3 regions of the Paenibacillus sp. J22P169 genome follow, and region 1 is predicted to be linked to each of the others. Evidence: riboswitches for the same ligand, from Rfam matches in the RefSeq annotation. Region 1 holds a riboswitch; each other region holds the start of a gene.
What was found. A riboswitch is a leader RNA that binds a small molecule or an ion and turns the genes downstream of it on or off. The one in region 1 is predicted to bind cyclic di-GMP.
Positions count from the first base shown of each region.

Region 2: another riboswitch for cyclic di-GMP. It lies ahead of AC58QG_RS12280 (hypothetical protein); the one in region 1 lies ahead of AC58QG_RS30150 (PilZ domain-containing protein).
Region 3: another riboswitch for cyclic di-GMP. It lies ahead of AC58QG_RS18285 (sensor domain-containing diguanylate cyclase); the one in region 1 lies ahead of AC58QG_RS30150 (PilZ domain-containing protein).

Region 1 is NZ_JCAUAO010000010.1:16,026-21,187, reverse strand. Features, by position in the region: gene prfA (peptide chain release factor 1) at 1-201, opposite strand, end outside; gene ychF (redox-regulated ATPase YchF) at 235-1,335, opposite strand; gene AC58QG_RS30150 (PilZ domain-containing protein) at 1,415-2,155, opposite strand; cyclic di-GMP riboswitch class I at 2,259-2,345, opposite strand; gene tadA (tRNA adenosine(34) deaminase TadA) at 2,630-3,088, shown strand; gene AC58QG_RS30140 (DUF1697 domain-containing protein) at 3,110-3,661, opposite strand; gene AC58QG_RS30135 (DUF1648 domain-containing protein) at 3,677-4,174, opposite strand; tRNA gene AC58QG_RS30130 (tRNA-Arg) at 4,338-4,411, shown strand; gene AC58QG_RS30125 (MFS transporter) at 4,513-5,162, shown strand, end outside.
Region 2 is NZ_JCAUAO010000001.1:2,675,170-2,680,331, reverse strand. Features, by position in the region: gene AC58QG_RS12290 (TIGR01777 family oxidoreductase) at 1-196, opposite strand, end outside; gene AC58QG_RS12285 (MDR family MFS transporter) at 389-1,612, shown strand; cyclic di-GMP riboswitch class I at 1,727-1,820, shown strand; gene AC58QG_RS12280 (hypothetical protein) at 1,939-2,244, shown strand; gene AC58QG_RS12275 (exopolyphosphatase) at 2,390-3,304, shown strand; gene gloA2 (SMU1112c/YaeR family gloxylase I-like metalloprotein) at 3,378-3,773, shown strand; gene AC58QG_RS12265 (THUMP domain-containing class I SAM-dependent RNA methyltransferase) at 3,942-5,087, opposite strand.
Region 3 is NZ_JCAUAO010000003.1:90,472-95,633, forward strand. Features, by position in the region: gene AC58QG_RS18280 (spore germination protein) at 1-1,180, opposite strand, end outside; gene AC58QG_RS18285 (sensor domain-containing diguanylate cyclase) at 1,259-2,923, opposite strand; cyclic di-GMP riboswitch class I at 2,993-3,084, opposite strand; gene AC58QG_RS18290 (hypothetical protein) at 3,262-3,387, opposite strand; gene AC58QG_RS18295 (malate:quinone oxidoreductase) at 3,587-5,098, shown strand.

The sequences.
Region 1 (5,162 bases):
CTCGTTCTGCATCACTTTCGCATCAGCTAGCTGTTCGCTCACACTCTTATATTCATTATAAGCATCGTAAGCTTCCTGAAGATCAGATTGCTCTTTGGAATACTCTCTAAGCTTCTTCGTATCACTAGTAACATCCGGGTCACACAGCAACTCACTTAGTTTTTCATAGCGGTCCACAATGGACTGAAGTCGATCCAACATAGGGGATCACTCCTTTCTTATTTTTATTAACAATTAAACGTTGAAACGGAAATGCATAACGTCGCCGTCATTAACCACGTACTCTTTACCTTCAAGACGTACTTGGCCTTTTTCCTTAGCTCCCGCCATGGATCCCGCAGCAGCCAAATCGTTATAAGAAACAACCTCTGCACGAATAAATCCACGTTCGAAATCCGTATGAATCACGCCAGCCGCTTGAGGAGCCTTCGTTCCTTTACGGATCGTCCATGCTCTAACCTCTTGAACACCAGCCGTGAAATACGTGTACAAGCCTAGCTTTCTGTACGCTGCTTTGATCAATCTATTCAAGCCGGACTCTTGAAGTCCCAGCTCTTCCAAAAACATGGCTTTTTCTTCGTCTTCCAGCTCAGCGATTTCGGATTCAACCTTCGCACTAATAGAAACAACTTCGTTGTTTTCTTTCTCAGCGAATTCCTTCACAATTTTAACGTATGCATTGTCGTCCGCAGTTGCAACTTCATCTTCACTCACGTTTGCCGCGTAGAGCACTGGCTTCATCGTCAGCAAATGAAGATCGCGAACTAGAAGACGCTCGTCATCTGTCAAATCCAAGCTGCGTGCTGGCATATCATTATATAAGGCTTCTTTGATACGTTCCAAACACTCAACCTCAGCTACAACTTTCTTGTCGCCGCCTTTGAGGTTTTTGCGTGAACGCTCGATCTTTTTATCAACCGACTCAATGTCTGCCAAAATCAATTCAAGATTAATCGTCTCGATGTCGCCAATCGGATCGACTTTCCCAGAAACGTGAGTAATATTATCATCCTCAAAACAACGCACAACATGCACAATCGCATCGACTTCACGGATGTGTGCTAGAAATTTATTTCCAAGGCCCTCGCCTTTGCTCGCACCCTTAACCAAACCCGCAATGTCAACGAATTCGAAGGCCGTCGGCACAATGCTCTTAGGCACAACGATTTCTACCAGCTTCTGCAATCTCTCGTCTGGTACTTCTACTACCCCAACATTCGGATCGATCGTACAGAACGGATAATTCGCAGATTCTGCCCCCGCCTGTGTAATTGCATTAAACAATGTCGATTTTCCTACGTTCGGTAGACCGACGATACCTGCTTTCAAAGCCATTGTCGTTTACAACTCCTTAATTTTCGAAAATCATCCTTCTTATTATATAGTACTTGGAGGGCAAAAAAAAGCCTGCAAGCTATTGATTGGCTGCAGACTTTTTTTCCATTGCTTTTTTGAACTCTTCATCCCGCTTCTGCTCGAAGTAGGTTTGGATCTGATTTCGCAGAATAAAACCGCGCAGCGCATTGCTTTGTTCCGCAGGAACGCTCTCGAAGCTGGCCCCGTAGTAGTAGACGTCCTCTTGCTTTTCTTTCCTTATAATTTCCAACATGCAAGGCATTTCAAAGCCTAAATCCAGCTCGACTTGCAGCAGACATTTTTTGTGAAGAATACCATCGATCATCGAATTATCATTTATGGTAAAGCCAATTCCATTCATGGAAATATTTTTTATCGAAATTCCAATTGGATTTTCCAATTGATGCTGCTCTTTTTGGGTTATATTTTGGAATCCTGCTATGTGACCTATGTTCTTCACTTCTACCCGCGGGAACTCCCGTTTCTCTGAAAACTTCTTCCGATTCTCAGGTGGATTGATCACGATGAGTGAACCAGGCTCTCTAGCTACGATTGTCGAATGAAAAACGAATAAACCCGATTTGGTGTATAACGTCAATTTCGCCTTATCACCAAGCTGAAATACCTCATATTCCGGCAACTCAATTTCCATAATGTCTCCTTGTGCATAGGTAAGAATACCTGTTGCCACGAAATCATCCTTCGCCACTACAGCTCGGCAATCAATTAATACCTCCACATCATATCCTTCTTTACTCCCATATCGCTTCAAAGCATCCTGCTTCATCGCCATGCTCATCTTCACCCTCCCTTAATGATGGATTTCATAACAATTTTCCGCACAAAATAGACTGCCCCCACACAGGGACAGCCTATCACCGCAATCAAAAAAAGCATCGATTTTCGGTAACCAGGCTGCCATAGTTCATAAGAACCGTAGACCCTCAGCTTTGCGTCCTTGCCTTTCAGCAAGTTTGCCATTGTCGAACCCTGCTATTCATTTATGTAGATATATTGTTTCTGGTCTTAATGATCTATCCTTGGGCCAAACTGGTCTAAAAGACCCACTATTACCACCATTATACGTAGCCTGGATATTTCTTTCAACTAAAATCCTTGCATGGGCCATGTTTTTATTGTATGAATGTGTAGTGGATTAAATATCCACAGGTTTATAAGTTATCCACATTGTTATCCACAGCTTGTTAACAACGAATATTTGTTCGGATTTTTATACACATGTGGATAAACTATTATTGCGAGGTGTCCCCCTGTGGATCAACATATCCCCTGGATGAAAGAAGCGATTGGCGAGGCGCTGAAAGCTGAAGCCATCCGCGAAGTACCGATTGGCGCCGTCGTCGTCCATCAAGGTCAAATCATTGGCCGCGGCTATAATTTACGTGAAACAACCCTAGATCCTCTCGCGCATGCGGAGATGATTGCCATTAAACAGGCGAGCGAACATCTGCAGGCTTGGCGCCTTTTGGACTGCCAGCTTTATGTGACGCTGGAGCCTTGTCCGATGTGCGCAGGTGCGATCGTACAAGCACGAATTCCGCAGGTGATATACGGTACGGTGGATCCGAAGGCAGGCTGTGCGGGAACGTTGATGAACTTGCTGCAGGAGGATCGATTCAATCATCGTGTCGATGTGGTGAGTGGCGTTTTGCAAGAAGAGTGTTCGACGATGCTAACGCAATTTTTCCGAAAATTACGGGGAAAAGCTTAAAGGTTTAGCCCTTCCGACAGCTTATTGGCTTGGCTGTAAGGCCTCTGCAAGCTCTACGAGCTTGCTCATCGTATTCCAATTACGAGTCGTCGTTTGGTCGCCAAGCTTCTGAATGTTGCTTGCCAGCTTCGAATCCAACACACTTTGCCGAAACAGAAAATATATCGTGCAGCCCCGTATTTGAAATTCATCCACTTCACTCTGTCCTTTGGATAAGATGTCGGTGAATGTCTGCTGCGGGGCTTCTTCCGTTAGCACGGAAATTTGAATGCTCTCTGCTTCGGACAAAGCCTCTGCGTCATAAGGGCAGTTCGCTACAAGTTTAGCTAGCTCCGTTGCGGTACGCAAAATAACGGTAGGCGCTACGCCTACCGCATCGCTGATTGCTTTTTCAATACGCGGTCTTAGCGTTTCACTGGACTCCTCTGATTGGAACAGCACATTGCCGCTTTGCAAATAGGTCTGTACATGTGCTAACCCTGAGGCCTCCAGCGTCTTTTTCAAATCGGCCATTTTGATCTTGTTCTTGCCTCCTACATTAATCCCACGCAGAAAACCAACATAAACCGTCATTTCCGCTCACCTCCTTTACTTTAATTGTATCGAACGTACGATGAAGAAGATGATCGTGCCAAACAGCATCAATAAAATGAAGCCTAACACCCACCAATTGAGGTCGGCGTTGCCCTCTTTTGCACTTTGGATAACAGACCATTCAATAAAGCCAAACAGAATCACAATCACCGCTTTTAAACTGTTCATAAATAAACGAGCATTCTGGTATTGTCCACGGGCATTATGTGGCGTAATTGGTGACGGATAATTATACACGTGAGGGACCTTGCTTAGGAGGGTCAAGCCAATGTAGCTGATAACGCCTATCAGTGGTAAGGCAATTAGGCTCATTTTGTTCCCCCAACCATCGATCTCCCCTTTACCGTTAAAATGCATCGGAATTCGCTCAGGCATATCGTGCCACACGTAGGCGACATAAGCGATCATACTTATGATTATGAACAGGGAAATAACATCAAGTACGGTTTCAGCTTTGGAACTGGTGAGTTGAATCACGGGACGTTGCTCCATACGACACCTACTTTCTATTGGTTTAACAACAAATTACGTTAAATGCTATATCTATTTCTTTATCCACTATGTACATTCCTTGCTCAAAGGAAACCTCCTGCATACACATGGGTTAAAATGGGTTGCACCCCGAAAACATCTCGTGTTAGAATGACGATACTATGCGCCCGTAGCTCAGCAGGATAGAGCAACAGTTTCCTAAACTGTAGGTCGTACGTTCGAATCGTATCGGGCGCGTATAGTTCTTTTAAACATACATACGTACAAAGGGATTTCAACTCAGGTTGGCAATCCCTTTCTTTGTTATGGATTCATAATTGAAAGGAGTCCTCACTCCGATGACAACTCGTTCTATTTCATCCTATCGTATCCCGCTCTTCTGTGTGGTCACGATGCTCTTCTGGATGTCGATGTACACTAGCGTTCCGATCATGGCGCCTTACGTGGAGTTCCTCGGGGGGAGCCACCAATTAGCCGGATGGATTGTAGGCATGTACGGCATCTCGCAGATGCTGCTCCGCATCCCCGTAGGCATTATGTCGGATCGATTTCATAAAAGAAGACTGTTCATCACCTTCGGCCTTCTCTTCACCGCCATTACCGGACTCGGACTGTGGTTCACGCACGATTTTACCTGGATCTTGATTCTTCGCGCACTTGCAGGCGCAGCCGCAGCCACTTGGGTTGATTTTACGGTGCTATTCACGAGCTATTACAAGCATGAAGAGTCTACGAAAGCGATTGGCACGATCTCCTTTTTTAACTCACTTGGTCAGGTGCTAGGCATCCTTAGTGCAGGATGGGCAGCAGACAAGCTGGGGTGGGAGTCGGTTTTCATTCTTGGTGCTGTGCTTGGCGTATTAGGCATGATCGGCTCTTTCTTCCTCATCGAAAAAGTCGAGAAAGACGCACCCAAGATTACCTTGCGCGGTATTGGCAACGTGGCGACAGATCGCACACTTCTCTTCGTTTCTTTGCTCGCTATTCT
Region 2 (5,162 bases), on a different contig from region 1:
CCAAATTTACAATGGCATCGAGTCCGTGAAGAAGGTCAGTATTTTTCTCCAACTCATCCCATGTAATCGTTCGGACACCGGAAATCTGCTTTGAGGATGAGCGTGATATATTGATAAGTTCATGACCTTGCCCCAACCAGTAGGAAATTAATCTTTTTCCAATAAAACCACTGCCACCTGTAATCGCTATTTTCATCGCTAGCACCTCCATATCGCCATTATAAAACCTTCACCCAATAAATACCATCTGAGTGAAGGCACATAGAAAAAGCTGAAGTTCCCAGTTCGAAATTACGACACATTCCGCGCTTTTCGTGTATAATTGAAATTCGGCGTCAATTAATTAACCGTAGGGTAATTCGTGTGTCTGCGAGAGGAGTCATCGTCTATGAATCGTATACGTTATTTTCTTCAATCCTATCATCCTATCGTACATACGCTACTCTTAGGTACGGTCATGGCCCGGGCTGCGTCCTCCATGAGTTTACCTTTTCTAGCGATCTATTTGGCTAAGCATTCGGACATGAGCCCAGGGCTTATTGGGATCGTCATTGGCATGGGGGCTTTAGCGGGTACTTTCGGCGGTTTTGTCGGGGGCACCTTGTCAGATCGTTTTGGACGACGCGTGATCATGCTCGCGGCGCTCTTCGGGTGGGGATTCGTATTCCTTGGCTTCGGCGTAGTGAAGTTACCAGTCCTATTTATGCTGCTTAATATGTTGAATGGACTTTGCCGCTCATTCTACGAGCCCGTGTCGCAAGCCTTAATGGCAGATCTCACAGAGACGTCCAAAAGGAGGCAGGTATTTTCACTTCGATACATGGCGATTAACGTAGGTGTGGCTGTAGGTCCATTGTTGGGAGCATTCTTTGCGACAATGAATGGAGCTTTGCCATTTTTGCTCACGGGTATTATTTATTTAATCTATGGCATTACGCTTTACGCACTTCTTATTAAGTTCGGCATTAAGAAAATCGAAGGTGAGAAGAAAGCGATTGTGACTTTCCGTTCGGCGTGGGGAGTCATTCGTAAGGATATGACCTTCCGTTTGTACATTGTCGGGGGAATTATCGGGGCGATTGGGTACTCTCAGGTTATGGTAACGTTGTCGCAGTACCTCCAGAGAGATTTTGCTAATGGGGTCAAAATGTTTGCGATTCTCATGAGCGCCAATGCCATCGTCGTTATTGTTATGCAGATACCGCTCGGTAAATGGGCGGAGAGGTATAAACCGTTAACAGCCATTGTCGTTGGGAATTTAATGTTCGCATTAGGAGATATCGGGTTTGCTTTCTCGCACTCGCTCATATGGCTCATTATTTCCATGGGAATTTTCACATTTGGTGAAATTCTAAACTATCCGGCAGCAAACATGTTGATTGATAAGCTGGCGCCTGAACAAATGCGTGGAACCTACTATGGTGCTCAAACGTTAACGAATATCGGACATTTTATGGGGCCATGGATTGGCGGCTTCTTATTGGTTTCATATGGAGGTCAAACGCTCTTTCTCGTGATTGCTATTTTGTCTTTGGTAGGGTCCATTTTCTATTGGAAAGGCACAAAACGTCAAAATTCGGTAAAAATAACGTCGAAAATGCAAACATTTTGATGGAATTCGTAAAAATAGTTCCTGCGAACTATTCGAATTCAAATCGTCATCCCTTATTCTTGAGAGTGTAGGATGTCTCGTTTATCGCTTCATCTAATCAGAATTTGTAAGTCATCTCGATAAAGGCAAAGCTGGCGAAAGCCAGTGACGCAAAGCTACAGGGGCCTCTCTTCTCCTGAAAAGGACAAACGGCCAGCCAGCCGCCGAACGATTGGGAATTCACTTAAGAACCCCTCTAGTCGGTTCACTAAGGTGGGGTTTTTCTCTGTCATAGCGAAGCAAATTAAAACAAATGGAACAAGTTGAACGAAGGAGGCCCTAGCGGCATGAAATCGGAAGAGCAATTGCAGGATGAACAGAAAGCAACATCGTTATGCGGTAACCATGTTGCGCGTTTGGTGCCATCCACGGATGGACCTAAGCTCATGATAAACCGAGAAGAATATGCATTGAACGAAGCTTGTTGGGATGTTGAAATGTTTCACGGAAGAAACAATAGCATTCTCATTTTCTACTGGAAGGGCGAAGTTAAGCTGTCAGTGAAAATGCCCCCAATGGCTCAAATCGAAGGTTTTTTAACAAGATTATTTCAGTGCCTATCCTCCAAATTGAGAGCGGTTCAACCTATTTAGGTGAATCGTTCTTTTTTTTATAATCAGAAATCATGCCATGCGTATGGCGAGTGATTTTCTCATTGTCACGTATCGACACTAGCTGATATAATATGACCATCATAACTCGTAGTTCTTAAGAACTATATCAAAGGAGATGCATGGCATGAGATTAATCACACGTTCTGATTTCGATGGTTTAGTATGCGCGATGCTCTTCAAACAATTAAACATGGTGGATGAAATGAAATTTGTCCATCCCAAAGATATGCAGGACGGCCTTATTGAAGTAAATGAGAATGATATTTTGGCCAATGTGCCTTATGTTCCAGGCTGCGGATTATGGTTTGATCATCATGCAAGTGAACTGACACGGATGGGTGAAGAGGTTTCGTTTAAAGGGGAAACTCGGCTCGCTCCAAGCGCCGCACGCGTTGTCTATGATTACTATGGCGGCAAAGAAACCTTCCGTGATATCGACGATATTATGCAAGGTGTAGATAAAGCGGACTCTGCTCAGTTTAGCAAAGAAGATGTTTTGAATCCGAACGGGTGGGATTTGCTTTCGTTTATCATGGATGCTCGTACAGGGTTGGGGCGTTATCGGGATTACCGAATCAGCAACTATCAGTTGATGGAGGATCTGGTTGCACATTGTGCAACGAAGTCCGTTAGCGAGATTATGGAGCTGCCAGATGTCAAAGAGCGTGTAGCTCGTTACTTTGAGTTGGATGCCCTTTACAGGGACATGCTGCAAACCTACACGCGGGTAGAAGGCAATGTTATTATTACGGACCTTCGCGATGTAGAGACGATATATCCAGGCAATCGTTTTATGGTTTATGCGCTCCATCCAGAGCAAAATACGTCGATTTGGATCGTGGATGGCCGAAATAAACAAAACTGCGTATTCGCATGTGGTCACAGCATTGTCAATCGTACAGCGTTAACGAACATTGGTGACTTGATGCTTCAAAATGGCGGAGGCGGACACCACGCTGCAGGTACTTGCCAAGTCGCATACGAGCATGCTGATGAAGTTCTACATAAAATTGTTGAAACCATGCAAGCAGCAGGGTAAAATAAGAGGATAAGCCGCAGGATGGGAGCAGCCCAGCATGCGGTTTTTTTCTTTGTCGGGAGGTATGATCAAATTGGATTTAAAGCAGATGCATCACGTTGCAATTATATGTTCGAATTACGAGCACTCCAAGCATTTCTATGTGGAGCTACTGGGACTCACGGTCATTCAGGAAACCTATCGCGCTGAGAGAGATTCGTATAAATTGGATTTGCGTATTGGGCAAACCGAGCAAGAGATTGAATTGTTCTCGTTTCCGAATCCGCCCTTACGTGTGAATCAACCAGAGGCGCGGGGTTTACGGCATTTGGCTTTTGTTGTTACAGACATGGAGCAAAGTGTACAAGAACTCGAAGCGAAGGGCATCGCGGTTGAGCCTGTTCGCATTGATCCAATCACAGGGAATCTTTATACGTTTTTCGCTGATCCTGATGGGCTGCCATTGGAGTTGGTAGAGGTTGTTGAATAAAAGAGCATCAGGATAACAGAACATCAGTAACAGAACATCAGTAACAGAACATCAGTAACAGAACATCAATAACAGAACATCAGGATAACAGAAATCCCTCACAAGGCTCGGTCTGGCTGCTGACGAATGCAAGCGAGAATAGAGGTCATTGTGAGGGATTTTGTTTAACTAGTCTCTTCTGCGCGGAGGCAAGGGACCTAGATATTGGAACAGATTACACTCGATCCGTCCGTTGAACAGCTTGCGCTTCTTGTCGGCGCGGCGGTTCATATAATGTTCGAGTTGTGTGCTTGGGCTTAGGATGAATAGGCTCCACGACGGCATCGGACGCGTTAATGCGCCGAGCTCGCGCAGCGCCAGCTCAACATCCGGTGCTTCACCAAGACGCTCGCCGTACGGCGGGTTGGTGATCAAGCAGCCATAGTCGCCGCGCGGGCGCGCCTTGGCGATCGGCTCAACCTTTAGCTGGAACTGCTTCGTCAGTCCAGCTGCCTTGGCGGCCGCCTCTGCCACTTCGATGGCAGCAGGGTCGATATCGCTGCCGACGATGTGCAGCGGCACGTTGTCTTTCACCGCGTCGAAGGCTTCGTCGCGGGCTTTGTCCCAAAGCTTGCGGGGGATGTTCCCCCAAGCTTCGCTAGGGAAGCTGCGCCGCAGGCCTGGCGCGATGTTCCAACCGATCATCGCAGCCTCAATCGGGATGGTCCCCGACCCGCAGAACGGGTCGTAAAGCGGCCGATCCACGTTCCAGCGGCTCAACATGATCATGGCTGCAGCCATGGTTTCCTTCAGCGGCGCTTCGGTCACGAGCTTGCGGTAGCCGCGTTTGTGTAAGCTTGGTCCGGTTGTGTCAATCGTTAATGTCGCGATATCGTTCAGAAGTGCGACCTCGATTACGTAGCGTGCCCCGTTCTCGGGGAACCACTCGGTGCCGTAGCGAAGCTTCATTTTCTCGACGACGGCTTTCTTGGCGATCCCTTGGCACGCAGGAACGCTGGATAACTGTGACTTATGGGAACGACCCTCAACAGGGAATTCGGCATCGTTTGGAATCCAGTCTGGCCAAGGCAGAGCTTTGGTGCCTTCGAATAGCTCATCGAAGGTGGTTGCTTTGAATTGCCCCATAAGTACGAGGACGCGATCTGCCGTTCGCAGCCAAAGATTAGTGCGGCAGATAGCTAATTCGTCACCAAAGAAACGAACACGTCCATTCTCGACGGTCATTTCCTCATAGCCGAGATCACGGATTTCACGGGCGACGATTGCCTCAAGTCCCATCGGGCAAGTGGCGATTAGTTCAATTTTTTGTGGCATAGGTATAGTCCTTCCATCCGGGTTGTACAACGCTCAGAAAACTCATACAATTAACAAGTATAGGACAAATAGGTT
Region 3 (5,162 bases), on a different contig from region 1:
TTACAAAGATGTATTTAACGAAGCGGACCGAGTACCCGAAGCCGTTGTTAGGAATTACGAAATTAGAAATCGCGACAACAGAGGTCACAATAATCATAATGCTGCTAACTAATCCTGCTTGTTGGATGGCCTGCCCCAAGATGAGGCCGCCAACTGTTGTAGCGGTCGATCCCACATAGCGCGGCAGCCGGAGACTAGCCTCGTTCAAGGCTTCAATCATGAATAACATGATGAAGACTTCGACAAAGGACGGATAAGGGACGACGACACGGCTTCCTGCGATCGAAAGTGTCAATTGGACGCGGAGCACCTCAGGATTATAAGAGACAATCGCAATATAAAGAGCGGGTAGTGTAATCGTTAAAAACATGGCGAAATAGCGAAGCAGGACGAGACATTTGCTCATCCAATAGGATTCATAGTCATCATCCATCGCATGCAGGAAATCAAAGAGCCGTACAGGAAGAACAAGCCCGAAGCGGCTTCCATCCTGTAGAAGGGCAATTTTCCCTCGTTCGAGCGTGGCTGCGATACGGTCTGGCCTCTCCGTTTGGAGGATGATGGGGAAAAACCGATGTCTCCGTCCCGATAGCGACTGCATGAGCTGGCCGGTAGCTTGGAGAATTTTGATTTGAATGGTGGAGATCCGCTCGTTTAATAGTCCAAGTACATCTTCATTGACCAGATTTTTGTCATATAGAACGGTAACTCGCGTGTTCGAAATTTCTCCAATCGTATGTGTTTCTACGCAAAGGGAAGGCGCATTATAACGCATCCGAACGAGGCTAATATTTAAATCCAAATCTTCGGTCAGCGCACTCTGAGGCCCCTGAATGGCAACCTCCACCTGAACGGTATCGGGCTTGTCCTGGAACTTTCGCTGCACGTCATAGCGGTAGACCTGATCTTCGATTTGAAAGAGGACTGTGCCTTTCAGCAACAACCGAGTCCAGTGATCGGGCTGATTGTCTTTGCTAAAAGCAGGGTTCGCATGAATCATGCGATCGAATTCTTCTGGATTAAAGCAGTAAGAGTAAGGAACCGTTAATCCATTTTTGATTAAAGCCAGATCACAAAGAGATGGGAAGTAGATCACTTCCATTTGCATATAGCCATTGTCTAGGGTGTCATAGAATAGGTCAGCTGGATTGTTCAACTCAGCACGGATGCGCTCGATCATGCCAATTCCCCCAATTCCCTTACATTACCATGCGGTTTAGCGTGCCCTGAAAGGGGGGAGAATAATCAGAGGAGGAGGTTAGCCTTGCAAATATTGTTCAAACACAGTTCGCTGGGAAACTTTCATTTGCATGCCTTTCTTATAAAATTGGAAATTATTTCGACCTTGTTCCTTGGCTGCATACATGGCTTGATCTGCATGTTTGAGCAATTGTTCCAAGGTATCTCCATCGTAGGGATACATGGAAATCCCCATATTTGTAGAAACGTAAATATCACCGATTTCCATACGAAAAGGCATTTTCAGCAAGGTGATGATGGTCTGAGCTTGTTCGATCAGGGATACTTGATTCCCTTGGGGAAGTAAGATGACGAATTCATCCCCGCTAAGTCTGAAGACCGAGCCCTTTTCCTGTAAACTACTCGAAAGTATGGAAGCAAATTTCTGTAAGGTATGATCCCCAACCAGATGACCGAAAGAATCATTAATCCATTTGAATCGGTAAATATCCAAATACACAACGCCTAAGGTTTCCTGGTATTTCTGCGCATGGGAAAGAGCCTGTTGGAACTGCTCATTTAATTGATTGCGATTGGGTAATCCGGTCAAATAATCGAAGTACGCTAACTGATGGATGAGTTCTTCCGACTTCCTTTTTTCAGTTAAATCCCTGAGGTAAGCCGTGAAAATCGGTTTCCCCCCATACACCATATCCGTGATGATAATTTCAGCAGGAAATGTACTGCGATCAGCGCGGTAGGCCGTAATTTCGAATCGTTTGCCAATGATGGATTCAGCCTTCAGACTTAACAATTGATACAATAGAGCAGCATCTTGTCCATCTTGATCGAAAGGCAATAGAAGATCGAATAATGTACGTTTCAGCGCTTCTTTGCGCGTGTATCCGAAGAGACTTTCTGCCGCAGGATTGAATTCTATGATCCAGCCTTGAGGTTTAAACATGAAGATACAATCGATAGCTGATTCTAAAATGGAAGCTTTGAGCGCAATCTGTTCGGCTAGTCGTCGATCTACGGATAAAGAACTAATAAAGCTGATTGCAAAGATGAGCAATGTTCCAAAGGCCACATACATAGCCACGACATAGAAGTCCATATTCATAGCATTGGCACTATGAGGATGAATGACCGTAGGGAACGATATCTCAGCCGATAACATGCCCATATAGTGCATCCCAGCAATAGCAGTGCCCATGATCAGGCTGCTAGTTAATAGTCTCTGTTGGTTGCGTTTAAAAAAGAAATAAAGCGCCGTAATGGATGCGAAAATAGCAATCACAATCGATAGCGTAAACGGTACGAGCCTATAGTGGATGGTCACATTTTGTAAAGCTGCCATACCGATATAATGCATGCCGCTAATCGCTAACCCCATGAAGGTACCTCCAATAAGGAAGCGTGAACGAATGGAGCTGGCTTGAAAGGCCACTAGGAGACCGATCAGTGCACCCCCGACCGCTACTAGAATAGAGATACTGACAATTGAAATATGATACGTGACGCCATGGGGCAAATGATAAGCTAGCATCGCGATGAAATGCATGGACCATACGCCTACACCCATGACAAGGGCACTACAAAGTATCCAACTTTTCTGATGCCATCCTTCTGAAGTGGACACTTTCCGAGCTGAATTTAAAGCCGTATATGAGGCAAGCAACGCAATAACGAAAGAAAGTAAGACAAGTACAACATTATAACTTTCCGCTAGCGAGTGATGCATGAGAGCCCCTCCTACCCGTTTCCCGAAATAAAAAAAGGACAATCCCGAATAAAGGATCATCCCTTCATATCCGGCAACCTGTCAACCATAGCATTCCATGAGGAATGCGTTAGGCCATGGCTTTGCGTCTCATCGTTTCCGATGATTTGCCCTTTTCAATTTGATCTTCAAATACCGTGCCGTACCCATTGAGTCTATTACTATTTAACTATTATAGAGGAGGGTAAAATTACCTGTATATAGCGATAAATGCGTGCTTTTGTCGAATTCAATTAAGAAAGGTAAAGTCGACCCATTTTTTTACCACATTAGGTAAAATACACGGCTTAGTCGCCATTTCAACGAATCCGCCCAGATACAAGCATTTCATGATGTTGGCTAAGAAATAAGAAAAAGACGATGGATGGTTTATCAACATGAGGAGCAGGATAATGATGAAGATTGGAAAATTTGTAATTATTCATAATTCCGATAAGACTTCTTTCCTGCACTTCTTGTCCTAAGGCTTATAACTATCATATAATAGTAAATAAATATTTTATCGATAGGCTTATTGTTGATCCAGAAAAGGTGTGTGATTAGGCCGCGACCTGGCTTGCTGTTACGCTTAAGCAGGCGCGCCTGTATCCTTTCTGTAAATTTCAGGGTATAAGGATGGTTAAAATGAGCAACAGACAAACTACAACAGACGTCATCTTAATTGGTGCTGGAATCATGAGTGCGACCTTAGGGACACTTCTGAAAGAATTAGTGCCGGAATGGGAAATTAAAGTCTTTGAGAAGCTCGAAAAAGCTGGAGAGGAAAGCTCTAACGAATGGAATAATGCTGGTACAGGGCATGCAGCACTGTGCGAGCTTAATTACACTTCCGAGAAACCAGACGGATCTGTAGATATTAGTAAAGCAATCCAAATTAATGAACAGTTTCAGCATTCCATGCAGTTTTGGTCCTATCTTGTAAACAGCAAGCTAATTCGTGACCCCCAAGACTTTATCATGCCATTGCCTCATATGAGTATGGTTCTTGGGAAACAAAATGTATCGTTTTTAAAGAAACGGTATGAAGCCATGTCGAATAACTCCCTGTTTCAAGGTATGGAATATTCCGATGACCCTAAAAAGCTAATGGAATGGATTCCACTTATTATTAAAGATCGTCCATCGAATGAACCGATTGCAGCAACCAAAATTGACTCCGGTACGGATGTTAACTTTGGTGCTTTAACGCGTATACTGTTCGATCACTTAAAAACTAAGAACGTCGATATCAAGTACAAACACAGTGTTGATAATATGAGACGTACTGGTGATGGCTCTTGGGAATTGAAAATACGTAATATCAACAGCGGTAGTGTTGAGCGCCATACGGCTAAATTCGTCTTTATCGGCGGTGGTGGTGGAAGTCTGCATCTACTGCAAAAATCCGGTATCCCTGAAGGGCGAAATATTGGAGGTTTCCCAGTAAGCGGAATTTTCATGGTGTGTAATAATCCAGATGTTGTCGCGCAGCACCATGCCAAAGTGTACGGCAAAGCGAAGCTTGGAGCTCCACCAATGTCTGTACCGCATCTAGACACACGATTTATCGATAATAAAAAGTCGTTGTTATTTGGACCATTTGCCGGGTTCTCACCAAAATTTTTGAAAACCGGTTCTATGTTCGATTTGGTTACTTCGGTAAAACCGAATAATCTCGTGACGATGTTGTCGGCAGGTGCCAAAAATATGTCATTGACCAAATACCTGATCGAGCAAGTCATGTTATCGAAAGAAAAGCGCATGGAAGAGCTGCGGGAATTTATCCCAAGTGCCAAAAGTGAAGATTGGGAGCTAGTTGTAGCGGGTCAACGTGTACAAGTTATTAAAGACACTGCTGCTGGCAAAGGAACGCTTCAGTTTGGTACGGAAGTTATTAGTTCAGCTGACGGCTCATTAGCGGCTTTGCTCGGGGCTTCTCCTGGAGCTTCCACCGCGGTTTCGGTCATGCTAGAGCTAGTAACCAAATGTTTCCCGGAACATATCAAGGAATGGGAACCGAAAATTAAAGAGATGATTCCGAGTTATGGTGTGTCACTTCTGAAACATCCTGAGCTTATTGATGAAATTCATACGTCAACAGCTCGGACTCTTGGTCTAAATGAAAAGAGAACGTTACAGGCCGCACGTCAAACTTAACGTCATGTAATATATAATAATCAGTGGGGAGTCTGCTTCGCGGCAGAACTCCTCTTTTTGTTGC